2 regions of the Geobacillus sp. GHH01 genome follow, and region 2 is predicted to be linked to the other one. Evidence: predicted binding sites of a transcription regulator. Region 2 holds the regulator's gene; the other holds the start of a gene.
What was found. The regulator CtsR, encoded in region 2, represses protease genes until heat stress. The targets are predictions, from matches to a motif close to ATGGTCAATAAAGGTCAAACA.
Positions count from the first base shown of each region.

Region 1: a site for CtsR is predicted at 2,005-2,025, ahead of GHH_RS04500 (ATP-dependent Clp protease ATP-binding subunit). Genes of this name have one in related genera too.

Region 1 covers NC_020210.1:880,226-883,347, forward strand. The annotation lists gene GHH_RS04500 (ATP-dependent Clp protease ATP-binding subunit) at 1-1,936, opposite strand, end outside; gene GHH_RS04505 (FixH family protein) at 2,204-2,950, shown strand; gene GHH_RS04510 (hypothetical protein) at 3,122-3,122, shown strand, end outside.
Region 2 covers NC_020210.1:95,651-98,772, forward strand. The annotation lists rRNA gene GHH_RS00500 (23S ribosomal RNA) at 1-365, shown strand, start outside; rRNA gene rrf (5S ribosomal RNA) at 836-952, shown strand; gene ctsR (transcriptional regulator CtsR) at 1,217-1,678, shown strand; gene GHH_RS00515 (UvrB/UvrC motif-containing protein) at 1,694-2,242, shown strand; gene GHH_RS00520 (protein arginine kinase) at 2,248-3,122, shown strand, end outside.

The sequences.
Region 1 (3,122 bases), 780 kb from region 2:
GTTCAATGCCTTGCTCGCGCATCGCTGCTTTGACATCGGCGAGCATCAGGTCGACGATCTCAAGCAAGTGCGCTTTTTCGAGCGGCTTGAACTCGATGATGGCGTCGAAGCGGTTCAAAAATTCCGGCTTGAAGTAGGCGCCGAGCGAGTCAAGGACGCTTGTTTGCCCGTTGCCCTCTTTTTCAAAGCCGACGGTGATTTTTTTATCGGTTGCGCCGGCGTTGCTTGTCGCAATGATGACGGTGTCTTTGAAGCTGACGGTGCGGCCTTGGCTGTCGGTTAAGCGGCCGTCTTCCAAAATTTGCAGGAAGATGTGCTGCACATCCGGGTGCGCTTTTTCAATCTCGTCAAGCAAGATGATGCTGTATGGGTTGCGGCGCACTTTTTCCGTCAGCTGTCCGGCTTCTTCAAAGCCGACATAGCCCGGCGGCGAACCGATCAGCTTCGAGACCGAATGTTTCTCCATGTATTCGCTCATATCGAGGCGAATCAAGGCGTCTTTTGTGCCAAACAGCTCCTCGGCGAGCGTTTTGGCGAGCTCCGTTTTCCCGACGCCGGTCGGGCCGACGAACAAGAACGAACCGATCGGGCGGTGTTTCGCTTTCAAGCCGGCGCGGCTGCGGCGAATGGCTTTCGCGACTTTTTTCACCGCTTCCGCTTGGCCGATCACTTTTTTCGCCAAGTTTTCTTCGAGATGTTTCATTTTTTCTTTTTCATCGGCTTGCAGTTTGCCGACCGGGATGCCGGTTTTCTCGGCAATGATTTGCTCGATGTCCGCCACATCGACTGTTGGGCGTTCTTGGGTGACGCCTTGCTCGAGTTGTTTTTCAAGCTTCAGCTCTTCAGCGCGCAGTTTCGCCGCCAATTCGTAGTTTTCTTCTTTCGCCGCTTGTTCTTTTTCTTTTGCGATTTGCATCAGCCGCTCTTGCAGCTGCTTTTCATCGGTCGGGCCGAGGCGCAAGTTCGCTTTCGAGCCGGCCTCGTCAAGCAAGTCGATCGCCTTGTCCGGGAGGAAGCGGTCTTGAATGTAGCGGTGCGACAATTTCACGCACGCTTCGATCGCTTCGTCCGTATAGCGGACATGATGGAATTGTTCGTATTTTGGCTGAATGCCTTTTAAGATGGCGATCGCTTCCTCAACGGTCGGCTCGTGGACGATGACCGGTTGGAAGCGGCGCTCAAGAGCCGCGTCTTTTTCAATTTGCCGGTATTCTTTGAGTGTCGTCGCCCCAACGACTTGCAGTTCGCCGCGGGCAAGCGCCGGTTTTAAAATATTGCCGGCGTCCATCGAGCCTTCAGCGGCTCCAGCACCGACGAGCAGATGGATTTCGTCAATGAACAAGATGATGTTTTTCCGCTCTTGCAGTTCGGCGATGAGCCGCTTCATCCGCTCTTCAAATTGACCGCGGATGCCGGTGTTGGCGACAAGCGACGCCACGTCAAGCAAGTACACGTCTTTGTTCAATAGTTTTTCCGGCACTTGCCCTTCGGCGATTTTCAGCGCGAGCCCTTCAACGATGGCTGTTTTCCCGACACCCGGCTCCCCGATCAACACCGGGTTGTTTTTGTTGCGGCGGTTTAAAATTTCGATCACGCGGGCGATTTCTTTGTCGCGGCCGATGACCGGATCGATCAAGCCCGCTTTCGCCATTTGCGTCAAGTTGCGGCCGAATTGATCCAAAAATCCACCGCCATGGCTTTGCGGGCGCTTCGCCATCGTTTTCGGCGCGCTCATTCCGGCGTTGGCGGCTGTGAACGGGCTAGTAAAGAAGTCATCAAAGGAAAACGGTGAAAAGCCGAAGTTCATCGGAATGGACAGTTGTTGTTTTTGCTTTTCATAGCATTCATGGCACAGGTGAAGTTGTTGTTTTTCCCCGTTCCATTGCAAGTTGACAAACACTGTTGCTTCACGTTGTTGGCATGCTTGGCATAGCATGAGACATACCCCCTTTTCTCTTATTCGGGATTTGACTTTGACTTTCTTTGACTTTCTGACTTTATTATACTTTGACCTTTTTTGACTTTCAAGTGTTTTGTACAAAAAAATTGTAATAACGATGAAATGTTTTTGAAAAAATGGTGAATACTAATGTAGGTGCGGCAAAGCTATGATAAAGTGAAAAACAGAAAAAGAGGCGGAAAAGACTCCGTCTTTGGTGCTCATGATGATCATGAATTTGAAGGAAAAAGGAGAAAGGTGAAGATGAGAAGACAGGTTGGTTTCGCGTTTGCTGTTGTACTTTTGGGGATGATGATCATGGCTGCTTGTACAAATCACAACAAGCAAGCCGAGACGCCGGCCGTGCTTGACGTGAAAATCGATGCGCCGGATCATATCGATTTGAACAAACCGACCAAGCTCGCCTGCGTCGTGACGTACGGCGGCGAAAAAGTAGACGATGCGAACGAAGTCAAGTTTGAAGTATGGAAGCATGGAAGCGACGAGCGGGAAATGCTTGAAGCGAAGCATGACGGCGACGGCCGATACTCGGTGGAAAAAACGTTCACCGAAGCGGGAACATATTCGGTGGTCGCCCATGTGACGGCGCGCGACATGCATAACATGCCGAAGAAAGATATTGTCGCCGGCAGCCCGGAACAGGCGGCGACGGCTGACGGTGCGCGCGAAAATTCCCAAGGCAGTGCTGAAGAACACCATCATGGCGCCGTCGCCATTTCGCTGTCGTCCCGTTCGTTCGAAGCCGGAAAACCGGCGGCATTGACCGTTCACCTCACCAAAGATGGGAAGCCGTTTACGAACGCCACCGTTCGCTTTGAAATTTGGCAGGCGGACAATAAGCATGAATTTGTGGATGCAGATGAAAAAGGAAACGGCGAATACGAAGCCATGGCCACGTTTGCCAACAAGGGAACGTATTCGGTGAAAGTGCACGTCGAAGGAAGCGGCGGGCTGCACGAACATCAAGTCGAACAGGTGACGGTTCATTGATGGAAACGCGATTTCACATCGCACGTCATATTCATGAAATGAAGAGAGTTTGCGGTGTGTGAGAAGGCATCTTGTCTCGGATGCCTTCTTTTTTCGTTCTGTCGTCTTTCTTGTCCATGCCGGACATATATATGGCAATAAAGCAACGGACAAGAGAGGGAGATGGAGGATT
Region 2 (3,122 bases):
GTCCCAAGGGTTGGGCTGTTCGCCCATTAAAGCGGTACGCGAGCTGGGTTCAGAACGTCGTGAGACAGTTCGGTCCCTATCCGTCGCGGGCGGAGGAAATTTGAGAGGAGCTGTCCTTAGTACGAGAGGACCGGGATGGACGCACCGCTGGTGTACCAGTTGTCCCGCCAGGGGCACCGCTGGGTAGCTATGTGCGGACGGGATAAGCGCTGAAAGCATCTAAGCGTGAAGCCCCCCTCAAGATGAGATTTCCCACCGCGCAAAGCGGGTAAGATCCCTCGAAGATGACGAGGTCGATAGGTCCGAGGTGGAAGCGTGGCGACACGTGGAGCTGACGGATACTAATCGATCGAGGGCTTAACCTAGAAAAGTGGAAGCGCCGCGATTAGCTCTCGAAGCCAAATGTTCTTCACCCGCAGGGGTGCTTGCACCCCGAGGGGGAAGGTTATTTGGCAGAAGAGAGCTAGGCGCTGGAACTGGACAGCAAGAAAAGTGGAGGCCGCCCGCTTATCGGCGAGGTGCGCTGGAGGGCCTGCGAGGAGGCTGTCGCCGCCGCAGCAGGACCGAAGCGTCGCGAGCCGATGGCGGCCGGAACTAGACAGTGAAAAGCGCAGGCGAGCGGGTCGCCGCGACGGGCAAATGTTCTTCGCCTGCAGGGATGTTCACATCCCGAAGGCGAAGGTTATTTGACCCCGAGCGGCGGCGAGCCGGAGCTGGACAATGCGAAAAGCGCAGGCGAGCGGCTTCTTCCTGAGCACGGTTATCTAGTTTTGAGGGAATGAAAAAGTCTTGACAACAGGTCAACTTTCCTTATAATAAGACTTGTCCATTGTTGCCTAGTGGCTATGGCGGAGGGGAAACACCCGTTCCCATCCCGAACACGGAAGTTAAGCCCTCCAGCGCCGATGGTAGTTGGGGCCAGCGCCCCTGCAAGAGTAGGTCGCTGCTAGGCAAAATGGAAAGCACGTCTTTTCTTTCCTTGGAAGAAAAGGCGTGCTTTTTCATTTATTCGGCTGCTTGACGTTTTATTGTCCAGAAAAACGGATATTCTATAGTTAGTTTTCCTTCTTTGGTCACTCTTGAAATTTTCCGTAATACATTGTATAGTAAGAGTAAGGTCAAATATAGTCAAAGTCAACGAATAGGCAGTGGGGTGTCCTTGTCAGCGGACGGCCCATCGCCAGGCAGCTTGGTTGTAAGGAAGGTGGTAGGTAGAGTGCCGAACATTTCCGACATCATTGAGCAATATTTAAAGCAAGTGCTCAATATGAGCGACCAAGATATCGTTGAAATTAAACGAAGCGAAATCGCTAATAAATTCCAATGTGTTCCGTCGCAGATCAACTATGTCATCAATACGAGGTTTACCCTTGAAAGAGGGTACATCGTCGAAAGCAAGCGCGGTGGCGGTGGGTATATCCGCATTATGAAAGTGAAGACAAAGAGTGAAGCACAGCTTATTGACCAGCTGCTCGAGCTTGTCGGCCACCGCATCAGCCAATCGAATGCTGAAGATGTGGTAAAACGTCTCGTTGAAGAAAAGGTAATTTCGGAGCGGGAAGCGAAAATTATGTTAAGCGCTATGGATCGTTCTGTTTTATATATCGATTTGCCCGAGCGGGACGAACTGCGGGCCCGCATGTTAAAAGCGATGCTGACGTCGCTGAAATACAAATAGGGGGAGGGGGAGGCATTGATTTGCCAAGAATGCAAGCAGCGGCCGGCCACGATGCACTTTACAAAAATTGTAAACGGAGAGAAAACGGAGTTCCATCTTTGCGAGCAATGCGCCAGAGAGCATGGCCATATGTTTACGTTCTACGGCAATGATGATTTTTCACTCAACAACTTGTTGGCGGGGCTTCTTAACTTTCAAGCGCCGATGAAAGAGATGACGGCGAACGCGTTTCCGAACCCGGATGTACTTCAATGTGAGACGTGCCAAATGACATACCATCAATTCACACAAATCGGGCGGTTCGGCTGCGCTAACTGCTACCGGACGTTTGCACGCTACTTGCCGCCGATTTTGAAACGGCTCCATAGCGGCAATACCGCTCATTCAGGAAAAATTCCGAAGCGAAAAGGCGGCGTTCTCCATTTGCGCAAGCAACTTGCTATGTTGAAACAAAAGCTTCAGGAGCTCGTCGCTCGTGAGGAATTCGAGCGGGCGGCCGAGGTGCGCGACCAAATCCGCTCGTTGGAGGATGAACTGCGTCGACGCGGAGAGGGGGATATGTAAGCGGTATGTCGTTCGAGAAGTTTTTCAATACGGCGGTCAGCGCGTGGATGAGCCAAGAGGGGCCGGATTCGGACATCGTCTTAAGCAGTCGCATCCGACTGGCGCGCAACATCGTTGACTTTCGTTTTCCAACGCTGTTTAGCAGTGAAGAAGCGATGCAAATCGTCGCGTTGTTTGAACGGACGTTCGCCCATCGTTCTTACGGAGGGGCAGGCCGCTTCGAGTTGTTGAAAATGTCGGAGCTTCAGCCGATTGAAAAACGGGTATTGGTAGAAAAACACTTAATTAGTCCGCATCTGGCTGAGGATTCGCCGTTTGGCGCTTGTCTGCTTTCGGAAAATGAAGAAATCAGCATCATGATCAACGAGGAGGATCATATCCGCATCCAATGCCTATTCCCGGGGTTGCAGCTTGCTGAGGCTCTCGAGGCGGCGAGCGAATTGGACGATTGGATTGAAGGGTATGTCAACTATGCCTTTGACGAGCGGCTTGGTTATTTAACGAGCTGCCCGACCAATGTCGGGACGGGATTGCGGGCTTCGGTGATGATGCATCTTCCGGCGCTTGTGCTGACGCAACAAATTAACCGTATTATTCCTGCCATCAACCAGCTTGGGCTTGTTGTCCGTGGAACATACGGTGAAGGGAGTGAAGCGTTGGGAAATATATTCCAAATTTCCAACCAGATCACGCTTGGGAAATCGGAGGAAGACATTGTTGCTGATTTGCATACGATCGTTCAGCAGCTGATCGCCCAAGAAAGAGCGGCTCGTCAGGCATTAGTGAAAACTTTGGGCATACAATTAGAAGACAAGGTGTTCCGTTCATACGGCATACTGGCCAACTGCCGCGTCATCGAATCGAAAGAAGCGGCGCAATG